2 regions of the Bacillus sp. 11B20 genome follow, and region 1 is predicted to be linked to the other one. Evidence: riboswitches for the same ligand, from Rfam matches in the RefSeq annotation. Region 1 holds a riboswitch; the other holds the start of a gene.
What was found. Region 1 has a riboswitch for glycine ahead of gcvT (glycine cleavage system aminomethyltransferase GcvT). Riboswitches for the same ligand answer to the same signal wherever they lie in the genome.

Region 1 (10,081 bases):
CCGCTACCTTTCTGCCTTCTACAACAAGCTCGTACCAAGAAGGGGCATCAAAGCATACAGAAGATCTTGGGTTCTTTAAGCTTTCCTTTTCTTTATCTGTACGAGGAATGGCAAAATACGCATCGAGTCCCAGCTCTTTAAAGCCTTCTAAAATGCCTTCTGAAATGACACGGTACGCCTCTGTCACCGTTGCTGGCATTTCTGGATGTTCCTCTGACACAATCACGCTGTAGGTCAGCTCCTGGTCATGTAGTACTCCTCGTCCTCCGGTTGGTCTGCGGACAAATCCAAGACCATAGCGCTTGACAGCTTCTAGGTTGATTTCTTTTTCAACGTTCTGAAAATACCCAACAGATAATGTCGCCGGATCCCATCCATAAAAGCGGATAACAGGCGGAATGAGCTTCTCACTATGCCAATAAAGCAAGGCTTCGTCCATTGCCATGTTAAAGGCAGGGTCTTGGTTTCCTGAATCAATGAAACACCATTTCTCTTTTTGCATATAAAATCCCTTCTCTTTTACGTAGTCAATGTTAGATGATGGTGGTGACCACCGGTTTTCTCTCTTCATCAGTCTATCAAATAGGAACGGAATTGAAAATAATTCTTACCATTTATGATGACAAGTTTCTTATGCTTTACTATAATAGTATTTGTCTAAAACGTACCATCAGACAGGCTACTGTGCTGATGCTCAAGAAGGAGTCGAGTTGTATTGTCAATGTTCAACTATATCGTCCTCTCACTTTGTGGACTTTTTGTTCTTTATTCCATCGGCAGCTACATTTATCAGCAGCGCATTATGAAAACGCTGACGGAAGCAGAATTTATTAAAGGTTACCGCAAAGCCCAGCTCATTGATGTGAGAGAGCCAAATGAGTTTGAAGGCGGACATATTTTAGGGGCAAGAAATATCCCTCTTTCCCAACTAAAGCAGCGCAAAAATGAAATACGTCCTGACAAGCCTGTTTATCTCTATTGTCAAAATAATTTCAGAAGTGGAAAAGCAGCCCAAACTTTACGTAAAAATGGCTGCCGTGAGATTTATAATTTAAAAGGCGGCTTTAAAAAATGGGGCGGCCGCATTAAAACGAAGAACTAACAAAAAAGACTCTGGGAGCATGATTCCCCCTGAGTCTTTTTTCTTTATTTTCTTTCAAAAACGAGAACGGGATTCCGAGCGGCCTTTGTTTCGTCCATACGTTTCACGACGGTTGTATGCGGCGCTTCCTGCACCACTTCAGGATTCTCTTCTGCTTCTTTCGCAATTTGAATCATTGCTTCGATGAATGCATCAAGTGTTTCTTTTGATTCTGTTTCGGTCGGTTCAATCATGATACATTCCTCTACATTGAGCGGGAAGTAGATCGTTGGCGGATGGTAGCCGAAATCAAGTAATCGTTTGGCAATATCCAGTGTCCGCACACCTAATTTTTTCTGACGTTTACCTGAAAGGACAAATTCATGCTTACAGTGACGATCAAACGGCAAATCATAATGAGCGCTTAAGCGGCGCATCATATAGTTCGCATTTAACACGGCATTATCGGTTACAGCCTTTAAGCCGTCTGGCCCCATAGAGCGGATGTACGCATAGGCTCTGACGTTAATGCCAAAGTTGCCATAGAATGGCTTCACGCGCCCGATTGATTCCGGACGGTCATATTCAAAGTAAAAACGACCTTCCTTCTTTACAAGCACCGGCTTTGGCAAATACGGAATTAAATCTTTTTTAACGCCAACTGGACCTGAACCAGGACCTCCGCCTCCGTGTGGGCCTGTAAAGGTTTTATGAAGATTTAAGTGGACAACATCAAATCCCATATCTCCTGGTCTTGCTCTACTTAAAACCGCATTCAAGTTGGCTCCGTCATAATAAAGTTTACCGCCAGCTCCATGAACGATTTCAGCCATTTCTAAAATGTTTTCTTCAAAGAGGCCAAGTGTATTCGGGTTTGTAAGCATTAAAGCAGCTGTTTCTTCATTAACAACGCGGCGTAAATCTCCTAAATCAACAAGCCCGTTTTCATCAGATGCGACAGTAATGGTTTCAAATCCAGCGACTGTCGCAGATGCCGGGTTCGTTCCATGAGCAGAATCAGGCACAATGACTTTTGTACGCTGATGATCTCCTCTTGCTTCATGGTACGCACGGATCATCATGAGTCCCGTCCACTCGCCATGTGCTCCTGCCGCAGGCTGTAATGTCACAGCGTCCATCCCCGTAATTTCTTCAAGATGTTCACCTAGATCGTATAGTAATTCCAATGCACCTTGTACAGTGTCTGCCTCCTGTAGTGGATGGACCTGCGAGAAACCTGCAAGGCGTGCAACCTTTTCATTAATCTTTGGATTATATTTCATCGTACAAGAGCCAAGAGGATAAAATCCAGAATCGACCCCATGATTGCGTCTTGATAATGCTGTATAATGACGCATAATATCAAGCTCAGATACTTCAGGGAGCTCAGCATCCTCATCACGGATGTACGTCTTATCAAATAAAGACGGGATCTCCTGTTCAGGTACATCTAAATCAGGCAGGCTGTACCCAATTCTTCCTTCTTTAGATAATTCAAAAATAAGCGGCTGATCTTGTTTATTCATGGCGATCCCCCAATTCCTTGATAAACGTATCAATTTCTTCTTTTGTTCTCAGCTCTGTCACGGCTACAAGCATGTGCTGCTCAAGCTCTGGGTAGTCTAGCCCTAAGTCGTAGCCGCCGATGATTCCTTTTTCAAGCAATCGTTTATTGGCTTCTTTCACAGGCTCCTGTAACTTGATCACAAATTCATTAAAATGAGCCCCTTCTACATCCGCCTGCAGTCCATATTTTTCTGCCTGCGTCTTGGCATAATGGGCTTTTTGCACGTTTTGATAGGCGATGTCTTTTATGCCTGTTTTCCCTAGTGCCGTCATGGCAACAGAAGCAGCTAGCGCATTTAATGCTTGGTTCGAGCAAATATTTGACGTCGCTTTATCTCTTCGAATGTGCTGCTCACGCGCTTGAAGAGTCAGGACAAATCCACGAACACCATTTTCATCTTCTGTCTGCCCGACTAAACGACCTGGCACTTTTCTCATCAACTTTTTCGTCACAGCAAAATATCCGCAGTGAGGTCCGCCAAATGCCGCCGGGATACCGAACGGCTGCGCATCACCAACGACAATGTCTGCCCCAAGTTTACCAGGCGGCGTCAATAGCCCGAGTGCGAGGGGATTGCTAGAGACAATGAACAGGCTTTTTCCTTTATGTGCAATGGGTTCAATGTCTTTTAACGGCTCGACGACACCAAAAAAGTTTGGATATTGCACGAGAACTGCTGCTGTATCATCGCAGACGGCCTTTTCCAGTGCAGCTAAATCTGTCTGCCCTTTTTTCGCAGGCACTTCAACAACTTCAATGTTTTGTCCTTTGGCGTATGTTTTCAGCACCGCTCTTGATTCAGGGTGAACCGTTTCAGAAACCACCACTTTTTTCTTCTTTGTGTGTCCCGCAGCAAGCATTGCCGCTTCTGCTAGTGCCGTCCCGCCATCATACATTGAGGAATTGGCTAGATCCATACCAGTCAGCTCAGCAATCATTGTTTGAAATTCAAAGATCGCTTGCAATTCACCTTGTGAAATCTCCGGCTGATAAGGTGTATACGCTGTATAAAATTCAGAGCGTGAGATAACATGATCGACAATGACAGGCTGGTAATGATCATATACACCAGCACCAAGAAACGATGCATAGGAAACTGTATCCTTATTCTTTGCAGCTAGCCGGGATAATTCCCTGACAAGCGCTGTTTCAGATGCGGCTTCTTTGATGTTGTATGCTCCTTTGAATCTCACCTTCTCTGGGATATCTGAAAAAAGCTCATCAATCGACTGAACGCCGATGACATCCAGCATTTCTTTCTGATCTTGCTCTGTTTGCGGCAAATATCTGTGCTTCATCCTCTATTCCCCCTCGTTATTTGGTTCTTTTATAAAATGGTGTTGTGACGATTTTGGCTTTTAGACGCTTTTTGCGAACCTGTACTTCCACCTCTGCCCCAAGCTCCGCTTCTGAGGTTTCGATCAAAGCAAGCCCGACATTTTTCTTTAATGTTGGGGATTGAGTGCCCGTTGTGACAAACCCAACCTGCTTTTCTCCTGAAAAGACTGGATAATCTGTACGCGGAATCCCTTTTTCAATCATTTCAATGCCGACAAGCTTTCGCTTCAGTCCCTCTTCTTTTTGTTTTTTAAGTGCTGCTTTTCCGATAAAATCAGCTTCTTTATCCGTTTTGACAGCAAAACCAATTCCGCCTTCTAATGGAGAAATATCCTTTGTCAGCTCCTGGCCATAAAGCGGAAGCCTTGCTTCAAATCTCAAGGTATCACGTGCACCGAGTCCGCACGGTATTAATCCTTTTGGCTGCCCCGCTTCTAATAAAGCGGACCAAAGGTGGACCGCATCTTCTGACTGGCAGTAGATTTCAAAGCCATCTTCCCCTGTGTAACCTGTTCTAGAAACGAGCACTTCTTTATTTGCGACCTCAGCTTTTGATAAAAACGTAAAAGGTTTAAGCGATGTCACCTCTTCATCCGCCACCTCTTTGATGATGTCAGCAGCAAGAGGTCCTTGAAGCGCTAGCAAGGCGGTTTGATCAGATATATTTTTGATCAATACGTCATCCTTCTCTTGGTGCTTCAAAAGCCAATCCACGTCTTTATCGATATTTGATGCGTTGATGACAAGTAAATAGTGGTTCTTTTCTTTTTGGTAGACGAGCAGGTCATCTACCGTTCCGCCATCTTCATAACACATGGCTGTATATAGTGCCTTACCGTCTGTCAGCTTAGACACATCATTGGTTAATAACCTTTGTAAAAAAGGAAGGGCATCTTGACCTTTGACGTCCACCTCACCCATGTGAGACACATCAAAAAGCCCTGCTTTTGTTCGAACAGCTTCATGTTCTTCTTTAATGGAAGAAAATTGGACAGGTAATTCCCAGCCCCCGAAGTCAATGGTTTTTGCGCCAAACGTTTCATACGCATGAAAAAGCGGTGTTCGTTTCAACATCAATCGTTTCCCCCTTTTTTTAGTGCAAATGCAAGCTGAATTTTCAGAAAAAAATCACAGCAAAAAAGGACAGAGCGCTCCCTTTTATCAAAAAGAAGTCTCTGTCCTTGCACCTGAAAGTTTACAGCACAACATCATTGTGCGTTTTCCCCTTTGGTGGTTTGCTAAAACGATCAGCAAACACTCTCCAGAGTTGCGTCCGGTAAGAGTACTTTTGCCTGAGAGATTCACTGAATCATTCAGCTTGCTCCTTCGGCGCCTGCCAGTGCAAAATAACCGCCAAGTCTCTCCCCATACCATCATCCGCTCATATTTTTCACATTTATTGGACATACTATCAAAATGGGTGACTTATTTTCTAGATCACTTATCAACATCCTACCATTAGAAATGGATGGAGAGCAACAGAAAAATCATTAACATTTTTAAAATAACCTTTCGATATCGTTCGCTTTTATTCATATATCTAGTCTTTTAGAGACCTCTTAAAAAATGAAGCGTTTAAAAACAGAACAATTTATCAGATCCTACTAGAAAGGCAGGCGACCACATTGAATATTCAAACGATTTTTGATCAGGAATGGACAAATGAATTTCAGCAGCGGCTTTCATCAGACGGCCCCTGGGCGAACTGGGATATGTATCGATTAGCGACGCAGGTTCAAAAAGTCACAGCCATTGATTCATTCGAGGGACTGCAAGCTCCTGCGCACCTGCCTGCATTCACACCTTTACAGCACCAGCTCGAAGTAGCCAGAAGAGTCGTAGAAGAAATGAATGGGAAAGCCATTCTAGCAGATGAAGTGGGCCTAGGGAAAACCGTAGAAGCAGGACTCATTATCAAAGAATACATGATTCGTGGACTTGCCAAAAAGATTCTTATTCTCGTCCCCGCCTCCCTTGTATCTCAGTGGGTACAGGAGCTGCGGACGAAATTTTATATTGATGCTGTTGAACAAAAAAAGAGCTATGTGTGGGAGCAGTGCGACGTTGTCGTTTCTTCCATTGACACAGCCAAAAGACAGCCGCATCGAGACACGATTTTATCGATTGCCTACGATATGGTCATTATCGATGAAGCACACAAACTGAAAAACAATAAAACGAAAAACTATGAATTTGTGAGAAACCTGAATAAGAAGTTCTGTCTGCTGCTGACAGCGACACCTATTCAAAACCGGATCGGAGAAATATTTAATCTCGTTTCCCTTCTGAAGCCGGGCCACCTAGGAAATGAACATCAATTTAAAGATATCTTTGCCAAAAAGGACTTGCAGCTTGAAGACCATGACCGATTAAAACAGCTCGTCAATAAAGTGATGATTCGAAACCGAAGACAAGACACAGGCATCGAGTGGACAAAACGACATGTCAAAACGATTTCCATTGATTTTTCTCCGACAGAACAAGCATTGTATGATGAAATCTGCAAGCTGAAAGAGAATCCGTCTTATACAAAGCATATGTTTTCCATTATGACCTTGGAACGAGAATGCTGTTCAAGCCGTGAGGCAGTTTATATGACGATTAAAAAAATGCAGGAAGAAGAAAAGCATATTCTCGGCTCTTCTGCTATAGCGCAAATCATGGAGAAAATCAATCAAGTGGAGCAAAACTCAAAGGCGCTTGAAGTGGTCAAACTCATTCAACAGTTAAATGAAAAAGTCATTATTTTCACCGAATACCGCGCAACACAAATTTATTTACAATGGTTTCTACAGCAAAATGGCATTAGCTCCGTGCCATTTCGTGGCGGCTTTAAGCGGGGTAAAAAAGATTGGATGAAAGATTTATTTAGAGAACGGGCGCAAGTGTTAATTGCTACAGAAGCTGGCGGCGAAGGGATCAACCTTCAGTTTTGTAATCAAATCATTAACTACGACCTCCCGTGGAACCCGATGCGTTTAGAACAGAGAATCGGACGTATCCACCGCCTTGGCCAAGAACGAGATGTCCACATTTACAATATGGCAACAAACGGAACAGTTGAAGAGCATATTTTAAAGCTTTTATATGAAAAAATTCAGCTGTTCGAAAACGTCATAGGCGATTTAGATGATATTTTAACGAGAATTGATATTGAAGAAGTCGAAACAGAGTTGCATCAAATTCTCTTCCAGCATGAATCTGATGGAGACATGAAAAAGAAATTAACCCAATTTGCTTCTTATTTAACTGAAGCACAAACACCACTTTTAGAAAAGAGACAGCAGGGCTCATAAAGGAGAGTTGATCAATGGAGCAGCATGACATTCACACCTTTCTTCTCCGTTTTTTCAAGGCGAATCAATGCAGCATATTAGAAGAAAGTGCAGGACATATGACCGTACAGCTGACAATCGAAATGGATAAATTGATTATGAACCGTCCTTTTTATTGGCACTGGCTTGAAAAAACTGGCGGTGTACCTGAACCGCGGCAATTGACTTTCATCACAGATCAAAAAAAAGCGGGTGATACGGTCAGTGGTGAATTCATCCATTTCGGCTCCCCCCGGTTATTTCAAATATTTGAGGCGGTCAAACAACAGGGCCGTTTTATCCGGCTTTATGAACGAGTCAGCCCGCTCACGAACAATCAGATCGCACTTGAGCCATGGCTTGGTCTCAATGTAAAAATTTCTTACCTTGCAGACCGGAAGAAGGATAAGCTTTTATCATTAGGACTCCATCTTATACGCGGAGAAGTCATTGAACAATTTCAAGAAAAGCTGGAAGCTCGTGAGCTGTCGTCTCAAATTCCCGATTATTGTTTTACGATGAGTACAATGATTAAGCCAGAAAGCGGAATCAAACGGCTCTACAGCCTTATGGAACGTTATGCCCATGAGGAACCGGACGACTGGGCAGTGCGAGCCGTTCAAAAATGGAAAGAAGACTCCGAACTTTTAAACCAATTTTATGAAGGGACTTCAGACACATCTGTAGAATATGAAATAGAAAGGCAAGCACTCAAAACTTTATACGAACCAAAAATCAGTCTTACGATTGAAAATGGCGGACTTTTTTACTTACAGCAAAAAAGAGGAGGTTGACCCATAGTCCCCTCCCCTTTTATGTGACTTACAATTTTCGATCAGTCTAAAGCTAAGTTTGTCTGTTTGTATTGGGCGGAAACATGACGCAAGCAAACTATGAGGTCTTACCACCTATGTCTTTCCATTTCATGCGTTAAGTGCCTGAAATACATGATTCAGTATTTTAGGAGGGTATTTGTATGGAAAAGAAAACGAACAAATTAGACAGTGAATGGGTTCAATTATTACGTGAAGCTCGCAAGGCAGGACTAACAGTTGAAGAAGTCCGTCATTTCCTCAAATCAAATGAAAAGTCCTCTGAGTCTCCCCCTCTGGTAAGAAGTCATTCTATCAAACCTTTCTGAATGTGCTATAATATCGAAAGGAAGGTGATGACATTGATTGGCCAGCGTATTAAACAATACCGCAATGAAAAAGGCTACTCACTATCAGAACTGGCCGAAAAGGCTGGGGTAGCGAAGTCTTATTTAAGCTCAATAGAAAGAAACTTGCAAACAAACCCCTCCATTCAATTTCTTGAAAAAGTCTCCGCTGTTCTGGACGTCTCGGTTCATACACTTTTAAACGAAAAAGATGAAACCGAATACGATGGTCAATTAGATAGTGAATGGGAAAAACTAGTTCGAGATGCAATGACATCAGGGGTTTCGAAAAAGCAATTTCGTGAATTTTTAGATTATCAAATCTGGAGAAAAAAGCAAGAAGAGGAGTAAAGCGCACGTTTTAGCGCATACTCCTCCAATTGCTATGCAGATCTTGATATCAGCCTAAAGACTGGCTTTATTTTTTATCTTCGCTGTGTGCTTTTTCGTTTTCTTTCACGTAGCCTTTTTCATCCGTATGCTTTTTTGGATTGATCGTTAAACCATTCCACTGAGTCGCTTCGAAGGAAAGATCAATTTGAATCGCATCGCCTTGGTATTTATTTTGGATATAGTGACCAGCTTTATCCTTCGTCTGGTCATTGATAAATTCAATGGTCATTTCCACTTTATCGTAATCAAACGGATTCTTTGGAATGCCGTCATACTCTGGAGCCACTGTTCCATCAACAGTTGCTACATTAATTTTCCCACTTTCATGTAAAAACTTCTCATCGACGGCATGACGAAGCTTTTCAAATGCGGTCTGATCCTGTTTTGACGTTAATTGATGCAAGTCAAGCAGGTTTGCATGGTCTAAAATAATGTTTTTCGGATAACCATTTCCACCTTCGGCTCCAACCGTCAGAACACTCACCTGAAACTGACTGAGAAATTCTTCAGCTGTATTCTTACCGCCATTCTTCGCGGAAGATCCATCTGTAAACTGGCTATAATCAAGACTCATCAGCACTTGGTTTATCGCTAGTGATCCCTTATTATCAAAATGAAATTCTTTCTTGATCCGATCACCAGGTTTTAAGTTCGAAAGGTTGATGGCGCCGGAGTTCTCTTTAGCAGATAAATCCAGCTCTCCTGTCGAGTAGACCGCATTTGCCTTTTCAAAATCATTAAACGCCGCCCATGTTCCCCCGCCGATTAATGCAAGACCTAAAGCCCCTGATAATACACCTAAACGAATTGATTTCTTCATTGCCATGAATAATAAACCCCCTAATATTTTGTTTTATTGAAACCTGATTAGGTTACAAACGATTTAAGCTTGTTCCTCTGACATATGTACATCAGCCGTGTGTCTACGGTGTTTCGCTGCGCCCACAAAATGAATAGTTGAATAAACAAGCAGCATGACACCCGGTATAATAAGGAGCAAAGCAGTTCCAGCTGATGTCCCTGCATACGAAAGAAGCTTTCCTGCATAAGGAATGTTCACTCCCATATACTGCGCAGTCACCTGATCCGCTTTTACCAGCGTGCCGTCCTGATACATATTATTGTCACCCTTCGTCTCAAACGCTTTATTTGCATCCTTTCCTTTCACCCCAACAATTCGGTGGGTCACAAAGGACTGATCCTGTTTTGTTTGGAACGTAATAATATCT
Region 2 (10,081 bases), on a different contig from region 1:
AGAGCAATGAGTTTACCAATTCCGATCGCCGATACAAGCAAGCTGATTTTCGGAATATCTACATGGTAGCGCTCAGATAAGCTGTCCATGTTGGAAGCTACAATAATATTGATCATGCCAAGCATGAAGTAGTTTAAATACATGCCAAGTGACGATTTAATATAAGGATTTTTCATGTTCCCACTCCTATATTTGAAACCCCTTTAAGGTCAAATTCTTTGTATACCCTTTGTTATTGTTTCCTTCAAAATGAATAATATGAAGCCCATCACAACACCCCTTATGTGATTGATGAAAAAATAATGAATATTCATCTGTTCTTCAATCAAGTACATCGTTCTACTAAAATTTAAAAAATAATAACAGCCTTGATTAGGAAGTGAAACTTCATGATTTGATCAGAATCATAAAAAATCACTTTTAACTGTTTTTTGATAGAAATAACGATAGGACGAAATAGGTATAACGATATACTAAAAGAAGCAACGAGATAAATATACTCCTGCATTTTAAATGTGTCAAGTTTATGACTTTGTGATTTAAAAAAAGAAAATTGAAACAAAGAAATAGTTGACTTGATCAATAAAAAAAGGAGAATTGCTGTCCACAATTCTCCTTTCCATATCAGGTAGAGGTTTCTCTAATATGAAGTTGAGGCTTTAAAATCAATCTCTGCAGCTCTTCATCCTGATCGTTCATTTTATGATATAAAAGGTTCGCTGCTTTTGCCCCGATGGATCGGGGGAATGAAGAAACAGTGGTGAGCGGCGGATGGTACATCTCCGCTTCAGGAACATTATCGAATCCAACCACATCAATATCTTCACCTGGCTGGATGCCCCGTGCTGACAGTGCTTGCATGACTCCAAATGCAACTAAGTCACTAAAACAAAAAATAGCGGTAGGAGGCTCGGGTTGATCCATCACTTGAGCGAGTGCTTCTTTCCCGCCTTCACGAGTAGGTACGATATCAATAATAAGGGAATCATCAATCGTCAGGTTTTCATCGTCATGAGCTCTTTTGAAACCTTTCATCCGCTCAATCCAAGTCGATGAGGTCTTGATGCCGCCTAAGAAGGCGATACGTCGATGCCCCTTCTGAAGAAGATGATGAATGGCCATCCAAGTGCCTTGTTCATAATCAACACCGACATAATCACATTGCACATCTGATAACTCACGATTTGCAAGTACTTTTGGGGTGCGAATTTGATTTAATTGTTTGACGGTTCGAGCAGAGCTTTTCGAAGCTGGGTTTAAAATAATTCCGCCCACTCGGTGCTCTACCATGGTGGAAATGAGCCGCTCCTGTTTGTCGACACTGTCAAAGGTTGTACCAAGTAAAACGGTATAGCCTAGTGATTCAAGCGTGGTTTGCACGCCGATTAAAAATTCCGAAATAAAGGTGTTAGAAATATCTGTGACAATCACACCAACGATATTTGAGCTTTTTGACCGCATGTTGGCAGCAACGCGGTCATATACGTATCCTAAGTCTTCCATGGATTGCAGTACTTTGTTTCGAGTGGCTTCAGAGATTCTAGGATTGTTTCGAACAACGAGTGATGCCGTTGAAGTCGAGACACCGGCATGCTTGGCGACTTCCTGTAATGTGACACGCTGTTTGTTCATTTTTTTCATTTATCTTCACCAACTTCAATGGATTGCCTAACTTTGTTCATGATCAAGAGGGATTTCTCCATCAGACGAGCCGAACATCTTTTGGTTTATTATACATGAATTAGGGGGGATTGATGAAGTGAAGACATATGGGTATCACCGTAAATCATAAAAGATTACCATTGACAGCATTCTGATTGAGGCGTAAAATATAAAATTATTCAGAAATAGCAACATTTTAATTAAATAACGAAGGCTATGATTGCTGTGGGTCACACTATAGCAGGAGCAGCTTCTGGAGAGACCGCATGTATGTGCGGCGCCGAAGGGTTCACAATCTCAGGCAAAAGGACAGAAGAGTACGAAATATTGTATTTGTGATGCATGGATGATGCCGTGTATTACTTTTCTCTATTTTGCTATTCTTTTATGACCGTGAGATTGGAGCGCATCCAATCTCTTTTTTTATGGACTTTTTAAAGAGTTCATTATTTCAGTATAAGATCGTGTCGTAGGAGGGTGTTAGCATTGGCACAACAAGAATTAAAACGAGATTTATCAAACCGTCATGTGCAATTGATTGCCATTGGCGGAACCATTGGAACAGGGCTGTTTTTAGGCTCTGGAAAAGCCATTCAATTGGCAGGTCCATCAATCATTTTTGCTTATTTAATTGTCGGAATGGCCATCTTTTTTGTCATGAGGGCACTTGGAGAATTGCTTTTATCGAAGGCGGGCTATCAGTCATTAACCGATATTGCAGAGGACTATCTCGGCCCGTGGGCATCTTTTGTGACAGGGTGGACATATTGGTTTTGCTGGATTATGACAGCGATGGCGGATGTCATTGCGGTCGGAGTGTATGTGCAGTATTGGTTTGATATCCCGCAATGGATTCCTGCCATCATTTGTTTGTTGATTTTACTAGGATTGAATCTATTAACGGTGAAGCTTTTCGGAGAAATGGAATTTTGGTTTGCACTCATTAAAGTGATTACGATTCTATTACTGATCGGTGTTGGAATTGTTCTTTTAATCATTGGTTTTCAAACCGATGCCGGACCGGTGACAGTAACGAATTTATGGTCTCATGGCGGGTTATTCCCGAATGGTGTCACAGGCTTCTTGCTGTCATTCCAGATGGTGATTTTTGCGTATGTGGGAGTTGAACTGGTTGGCGTATCCGCAGCAGAAACAGCTAATCCGCAAAAAAACATTCCCTCTGCGATTAATAAGATTCCATTAAGAATTCTATTTTTCTATGTGGGTGCGATCTTTGTTTTACTATGTATCAACCCATGGTCTGAGCTCAGTGCATCAGAAAGTCCTTTTGTGAAAACCTTTGGGCTCATTGGGATACCAGTAGCAGCGGGGCTTATCAATTTTGTTGTGTTGACGTCTGCGGCATCAGCTTGTAATAGCGGCATGTTCTCGACAAGCCGTATTCTGTATAATCTCAGTCATCAAAAGCAGGGGCCAGCTTCCTTTGGACGTTTGAACAAGCACGCTGTCCCGAGTAATGCGCTATTTGTTTCAACGATTGTAGTATCGGTCGGTGCACTTTTAAGCAAGCTGATTCCCGAACAAGCCTTTGGGATTGTTACCACGATCAGTGCCATTTGTTTCATTTGGGTATGGAGTATTATTTTAATTTGTCATTTGAAATATAAAAAAACACGGCCTGAACTGCATGCAGCATCTACCTTTAAAGCACCGTTCACACCTTTTGTGAATATTTGCGTTCTTGCGCTCTTTGCAGCCATTCTCGTGATCATGCTCTTCGCAGATGCAACACGTCCTGCGTTGCTATTGACACCGGTATGGTTTGGTTTCTTATTTTTGATTTATGCACGAAAGAAACGCCGTGCATCGTAACGGACGGAAAAAGCACAGCCTTTTGACAGAGCTGTGCTTTTTATCATTTAACGATTTCTAATCTTCAACACATAATTTGCATTCAAAATGATCAAAACAATCCCAATGACCACGATCGAGAACAGTTGAGAGTGATTGGCTCCAAGCGAATACACAATCAAAATAAACATGGCACTAGTCAATAGAATATTCATCATTTGATACGTGTGAAACAGTCCGCCAAGCATGACATGCTTTTCCCCTTCGTCTGAAATGGCGAGCAGCTTTTTACTATAGTCTTTGTCGGACGGATTTGGTAGATTGCGATTAGGATAGACAAGTTTGAGGACGGATATCGCTGCATAAGAACTAATAATGGTGACGATAAATAAAGCAGCATTGACCAGAATCAACCAGAGTGGCTGCTCGGTGACGATGGTTATACCGATGGCAATAATGGACAAAATCGTACTCACCGTATTGGCTAATGTCGAATCAGTAAAGGTCCGATATTGCTTAGCCTCCAGTTCATCTTCCTCATCTCCAGAGACCGAAAGAGACACTCTTTTTTTCATACGTGAAATCCCTGAAAAACAATAAATAATCAATAAAATTGTCACTCCACTGATGACAAGAGTCGCTTCAAATGCAATATCAATAAGTGTCATCTCAAATTCGGCTGCCAGCAGACAGTAAGCACCGAGAAAGCCAAGGAGAGCACCTAAGAGCATTTTGTATACAGTTTTCATGATAGTTCATCCTCCTCGAATAGAAAAATACGTTCAATGGGTTCCTGAAAAATTCGTGAAAGCTTAACAGCGAGCAAGAGAGACGGCATTAATTCATCACGTTCCATTAAGCTGATGGTTTGACGAGAGACCTTTGCACGTTTCGCAAGCTCAGTTTGGTTTAAACCATCACGCGCACGAAGCTCTTTTAACCGATTTTTCATTCTGTCACCTCAAGTTTTAATTGAAATCTTTCCTTGATTGTAAAGCATTATATTCAATTTGACAAGTAAAGTTGTCAAATTGATAAAAATAATTGTCAGAAAGATCATCTTTATTGAAAAGGTGAACCATGATACGCTAAAGGAAAGAGAAACAGAAAACAGGTGATGGCCGTGTTCATTGATCAATTAAAAAATGACTTACATCAATCACAACCGTTGTTCATTGGAGAAGAGACAGCGTTCAAAGCAGCAGTCCTGATCCCTTTAGTACAAGTAAATGGAGAATGGCATATATTATTTGAGGTACGATCGCTCACCATGAGAAAACAGCCGGGTGATATTAGTTTTCCTGGGGGCAAGCTCGACGGCAGCGAAACAGCACAGGAGGCTGCACTGCGAGAAACACATGAAGAGTTGGGCATTCCGCCAGAATCGGTCGAAATCGTTGGGCAGCTCAGTCCTTATATCGCTTCTCCATCCTTTGTCGTATACCCATATGTCGGTATCATTGATGAGCAAAAAGTGAAACACTCCTATAATCAAGAAGAAGTAGAAGAGACCTTTACCGTGCCTCTATCATGGCTCAGCCAATATGAGCCGTACCTACATCATGTATCCGTTCAGCCAACACCAGGAGAGGACTTCCCTTATGAAAAAATCATGAATGGTGAAAAATACAGCTGGGGGAGCCGTTCGATTGAGGAATGGTTTTATGATTACGAAAACTACACCATATGGGGATTAACAGCCCGCATATTAAAGCATTTTGTGACCGTTGCAAAAAGAAATTCCTAGAGAATCGCTCTCTAGGAATTTGTTGTATTCAGCCGTTCCTGCGCTGTTTGTTTTCCTTTACCAATTGGAATAGGCGCTCTCGCTTGGCTCAATCCGTAGGAAGGCATGTTCACGTAGACGGATTCATACGAGCCGGCTTGAATTTGGTATGTTTCATGATAAATGCCGACCGCATCATTATTTCGTGCCATTTGGTTAAATCTTTTCCAAGCAGCCAAATGCTTCTCCATCTTGGCATAGGCAAGGAGGTCATCTGTTGATTTCCAATATTGAATCATCGCTGTCGTGCGTAATCCAAAGTAATTCTCTGTTCCAAGAAACCCTAGCTCCTCTTGATGGGTATACAGCTCCTTGATCATGCCAGGCATCGCCATGAACACAGGCATCCATTGATGAATGGCCCAGCGTTTGTTGATCCTCATTCCGATAATGAACACCACAATCGAATCAGAATTGTCCGTTGTAAATCTGCCAGCACGTATGTCTTTTTTCATTCATTTACCCTTCCTTCTTCATCGAATGGAATGTCTCCACGCACCAATCAATTCCAGCTTGAGCCACTCTTTTCCCATAATCTAAAGTAAACAGCCAATACTTCGCATCCGCTTCATCTGGGTACAGCTCTTGAATGTTTTGTTCAATCGCAACATATGTCTCATAACGAATACGGAGCTGCCTCTCATAATCCTGTAAAAGCGCTAGTTTTTTCTCAAACGAAAGATATTGACCGAAGAATAATTTTAATAACACCTCATTCCGCTCTGTTGGTAACTGATCGAGCGGCTGCGCCAGCCATTCTCTTAACGTGTCCAGTCCTTTTTCAGTCAAATGATATTCCCGCTTGTCTGAGCGACCAGAGCTAGCAGCAGGTGAAACCTCCGCAAGGCCTTCCTCGACTATTAGCTTTAAAGCTGGATAAATTTGTCCATAACTGATTTTCCAAAAATGATGCAAGCTCCTATCAATTAATTGCTTCACTTCGTACCCTGACTTACAATCTGTCGTTAAAATACCTAAAATCGCATACGTCGTATCATTGTATTTTTTCATATCAGCACACCTATCTAAAAGATATATCATTTAGATATATAATATATGATGGGGAGTGGCAGATACAAGGGGTTGTTGAAAAATAAATTCGATAAAGGAGGTGACTCACTCATATATTGATAGAAAAAATGAAATTCTGTCGGTGGAGGTATGTATGAATAGATCGAAAATCTGGATCGTGGCAATTCTAGCGGTACTAATCATGGGTGCTGTCAGCTGGATAGCATATCAAGCAAATGCAAAAAAGAGTGTATTGAATCAATCTTACGCCTTTGCATATAAGACCAAGAATCATGTGAACTGGTTCAAAGTAACGGAGAAAAAAGGGAAAGTAACAGGTCATCTGAATGAAACCATTTTGGAGGAAAACCCAAAAAGGCATTTTGATCCTAATCTATTTATCAACAAATATAAATTAACCGGCAAAACGATTGAAAACGGTTACGAATTTCAAGTGAAGCAAGGGAAAAAGACGGTCACATATGAAGTTCACCTTGCTGAAAAAGATCTTTCTGTGAGAAAACAAGGTGAAAAACAAAGCATCACATACAAAGCAGTTGATCAAACAAAACTACGTGCTGTTCAAAAGGACATTCATGACCTATATGAAGAACTGATGGAGGACACTGAAAATAGATTTCATGATTATGTAAGAAACTTCATTAAGAAAGTAACAGGCGCTTATGGTTATCTGTATACGGCGGAGGATGGTTCATACCAGCTATTTCTAAAAGTAAAACGAATGTATATGCAGTCTGAATGGGCAGGTTCTTTTCTGATGAGAACGGTCCCAGGAGATGGTGGAGCACCTTATAAAGAAACGAAACATACAGCCGGGGGTGTTTCAGATGGGATAATGTTTGATTTGAGTACTTATCCTGCAATTGAAAAGGGTTTTATTTTAGGGGAAACTGACCGAGACGCAACATCAATTAGATTTCCCTTTAAAATGGCAGGCGGTACAATAGAATTTAAAGCTGTCACGAAAGAGGAATATCAAGAGCAAACGGAAGCATTTAAAAAGCAGGCTGAAGAAAAGAAAAAATAGATCGTATTGGACCAGGTGAATAAGGGTTAATAACATATCTGAATTCTCCATGAAAAAAAGGATATTATTTGCATAGATGTAAGATATAATTACTAAAATAATTATCTAAATTTTCTAGTATCTACTTTTAAGTGAATAAGAATTTAGTTGAATATATGGTAAAATATTGTTGATGTTGATTTCTCAAATTAAATATTAGAGGAGGTACGTATGAGCAAATTGAAAATCTGGGTCGTGTCTATCCTAGCCGTACTCATCTTGGGTGGAGGCGGCTGGACAGCATATCAAGCAATCGCACAAAAAAATTCATTGAATCATTCCTATGCATTTGCGTATAAAACTAAGGATAGACTGAACTGGTTCGAGATATCTGAGAATAAAGGCAAAGTAACAGGTCATTTGAATGAAAGCTATATAGAAGAAATTTGGTGGGACCCTCAATTATATAAAAAACAATATGTCATAACCGGCCATTCAAAAGAAAATGGGTATGAATTTCAAATGAAAAAAGGAAAAGAAACGATCATATACGAAGTTCATTTTTCGGGGAAAAACCTTTCTGTGAAAAAACAAGGCGAGAAGCAAAGCACGATTTATAAAGCAATCAATCAAAAAAAGCTAGGAACGTATCAAAAAAAGATTCAAAATCGACATCAAAATCTAGTTGATTCATCAGAAACTAGATATTATGAAAATATGAGACACTTCAGGGATAAAGTGGCGAAAGTATATGGTTTTCTATATACGGCAGAGGATAAACAACTATTTTTACAAGTGGAAAGCATGCATGTTGAGAATGGATGGGACGGCTCCTTTTTAATAACAACTGTTACTGAAGAAGGTTGTAAGCCCTATAAAGAAATGAAAATAGAGGTCGGGGGCTTTACTGATGGGGCAGGATTTTTCGAAATGAGCTATGATCCTATAATTGAAGATGGTGTCATTATAGGTTCGACTGATCGAGATGCAAAATCAGTAAAGCTGCCAATTAAAAAGACAGACGGTACAGTAGAGTTAAAAGCTTTCACGAGGAAGGAATATAAAAAACTCCCTAAACCATATATCATGACAGGCGATTCAATAGAGTTAAAAGCTGTCACGAAAAAGGAGTATGAAAAACAAGCGAAAGCATTTAAAAAGAGGGCAGAAGAAAAGAAAAAATAGATGAATTTAAACCAGATGAGTGAATCAACTTATCTGGTTTTTTGTGGAGAAAAATATTGTTGATTGATGATAGAAGGAACAAAAGAGTAGAAGGTTTCCTATAAGTGAATAGAGAAAAGTATTTTAGGTATATAGACCCTAATAATTTTTAGAAAAATAAATGTTGACGCTTTCATATAATGCGTATATACTAAAAACAAATCCAATATGAATAAATTAGACATGTGACTGGTCATGCAGGCAGGATCTAAAAACGATGAATTTTTCTTTTATTTGTCGTTTTAGGTCCTTTTTTTGTTGCCAAAATATAGGTCTCGTGTATGAGAAAAGGGGGAGAAAAAATGAATTACACACAAGTTGCCAAAGACGTTTTACAGCATGTAGGTGGCAAAGAAAACATTGCGCACCTTGAGCATTGTTCAACAAGACTTCGCTTCACACTCATTGATCAGAAAAAAGCAGATGTACCAGCACTGGAAAAAACACCGGGTGTCATAGCTGTCAGAATGACAGGACAATGCCAAGTAGTCATTGGGAATGACGTCATTGAAGTGTATCAAAAGGTAACAAATTTAATAGGCAGCAGCTCATCAAGCCAAGACGTGCCATCCAATCAGCCAAAAGAAAAAAGAAAAGCAGGCACAGTTCTGTTAGATTTCATTGTCGGTGTCTTTCAGCCGCTTGTACCAGCTATCGCAGGCGGAGGAATTTTAAAATCATTTCTTCTCCTTTTCTCTTTATTAGGCTGGATGGATGCAAAGGGACAAACCTATCAAATACTGAACATGGTAGGTGACGCACCACTTTACTTTCTGCCTTTACTAGTTGCTGTAACGACGGCGAATAAACTAAAAGTAAACCCACTGGTCGCACTATCAGCAGTCGGTGCGCTTCTTCTGCCGAACATGACGGCGATGCTTACAGAAGGTGCACAATTACTGTCATTCGATGTGAAAAATATAGCTTATGCGTATCAAGTGTTTCCGGCAATCCTTTCTGTATTGCTTTACGCGCAAATGGAAAAATTCTTTACACGGTTTTCACCAAAACCAATTCGGATTTTCTTCGTTCCGATGATGTCATTGGTCATTACTGTACCAGTTACGCTACTTCTGTTAGGACCGATTGGTTTTACAGCGGGGCAAGGTTTTTCATCTATTATTCTTTCGATGTTTAATACGGTAGGCTGGGTAGCTGTCGCCATTTTAGCAGCGGTCCTCCCATTCATGGTGGCATCAGGCATGCATAAAGCAATGGTTCCTTATGCAGTCACAACGATGGGAACCCTTGGGAAAGAAGCACTTTATTTGCCGGCATCACTTGCGCATAATATTGCGGAAAGTGGAGCGTGTTTCGCTGTGGCACTTCGAACAAAAGACAAGGTACTTAGATCAACAGCCATTTCGGCAGGGATATCAGCCTTTTTTGGCATCACAGAGCCAGCGTTGTATGGTGTGACACTGCAAAATAAGCGAGTTCTAGGAAGTGTCATGATTGGTTCGTTTGTTGGCGGAATTTTCATTGGATTAGTTGGTATACAAGCCTTTGTGCTTGTTGGCCCTGGTTTAGCAAGCATGTCGATGTTTATATCAGATGAG

Region 2: linked by a shared signal. The riboswitch ahead of ACN6NB_RS18915 (amino acid permease) and the one ahead of gcvT (glycine cleavage system aminomethyltransferase GcvT) in region 1 are both predicted to bind glycine.

What each region holds. Positions count from the first base shown of each region.
Region 1 is NZ_JBLZWZ010000008.1:351,288-361,368, forward strand. Features, by position in the region: gene ACN6NB_RS11085 (lipoate--protein ligase family protein) at 1-502, opposite strand, end outside; gene ACN6NB_RS11090 (rhodanese-like domain-containing protein) at 722-1,102, shown strand; gene gcvPB (aminomethyl-transferring glycine dehydrogenase subunit GcvPB) at 1,147-2,607, opposite strand; gene gcvPA (aminomethyl-transferring glycine dehydrogenase subunit GcvPA) at 2,600-3,946, opposite strand; gene gcvT (glycine cleavage system aminomethyltransferase GcvT) at 3,963-5,060, opposite strand; glycine riboswitch at 5,160-5,253, opposite strand; glycine riboswitch at 5,257-5,363, opposite strand; gene ACN6NB_RS11110 (DEAD/DEAH box helicase) at 5,612-7,282, shown strand; gene ACN6NB_RS11115 (YqhG family protein) at 7,297-8,094, shown strand; gene ACN6NB_RS11120 (anti-repressor SinI family protein) at 8,277-8,441, shown strand; gene sinR (transcriptional regulator SinR) at 8,475-8,810, shown strand; gene tasA (biofilm matrix protein TasA) at 8,878-9,678, opposite strand; gene sipW (signal peptidase I SipW) at 9,736-10,081, opposite strand, start outside.
Region 2 is NZ_JBLZWZ010000009.1:910,184-920,264, reverse strand. Features, by position in the region: gene ACN6NB_RS18925 (MFS transporter) at 1-176, opposite strand, end outside; gene ACN6NB_RS18920 (LacI family DNA-binding transcriptional regulator) at 625-1,641, opposite strand; glycine riboswitch at 1,906-1,985, shown strand; gene ACN6NB_RS18915 (amino acid permease) at 2,149-3,495, shown strand; gene ACN6NB_RS18910 (DUF3169 family protein) at 3,543-4,223, opposite strand; gene ACN6NB_RS18905 (helix-turn-helix transcriptional regulator) at 4,220-4,426, opposite strand; gene ACN6NB_RS18900 (NUDIX hydrolase) at 4,598-5,221, shown strand; gene ACN6NB_RS18895 (DUF4188 domain-containing protein) at 5,233-5,715, opposite strand; gene ACN6NB_RS18890 (PadR family transcriptional regulator) at 5,720-6,271, opposite strand; gene ACN6NB_RS18885 (hypothetical protein) at 6,426-7,319, shown strand; gene ACN6NB_RS18880 (hypothetical protein) at 7,530-8,483, shown strand; gene ACN6NB_RS18875 (beta-glucoside-specific PTS transporter subunit IIABC) at 8,825-10,081, shown strand, end outside.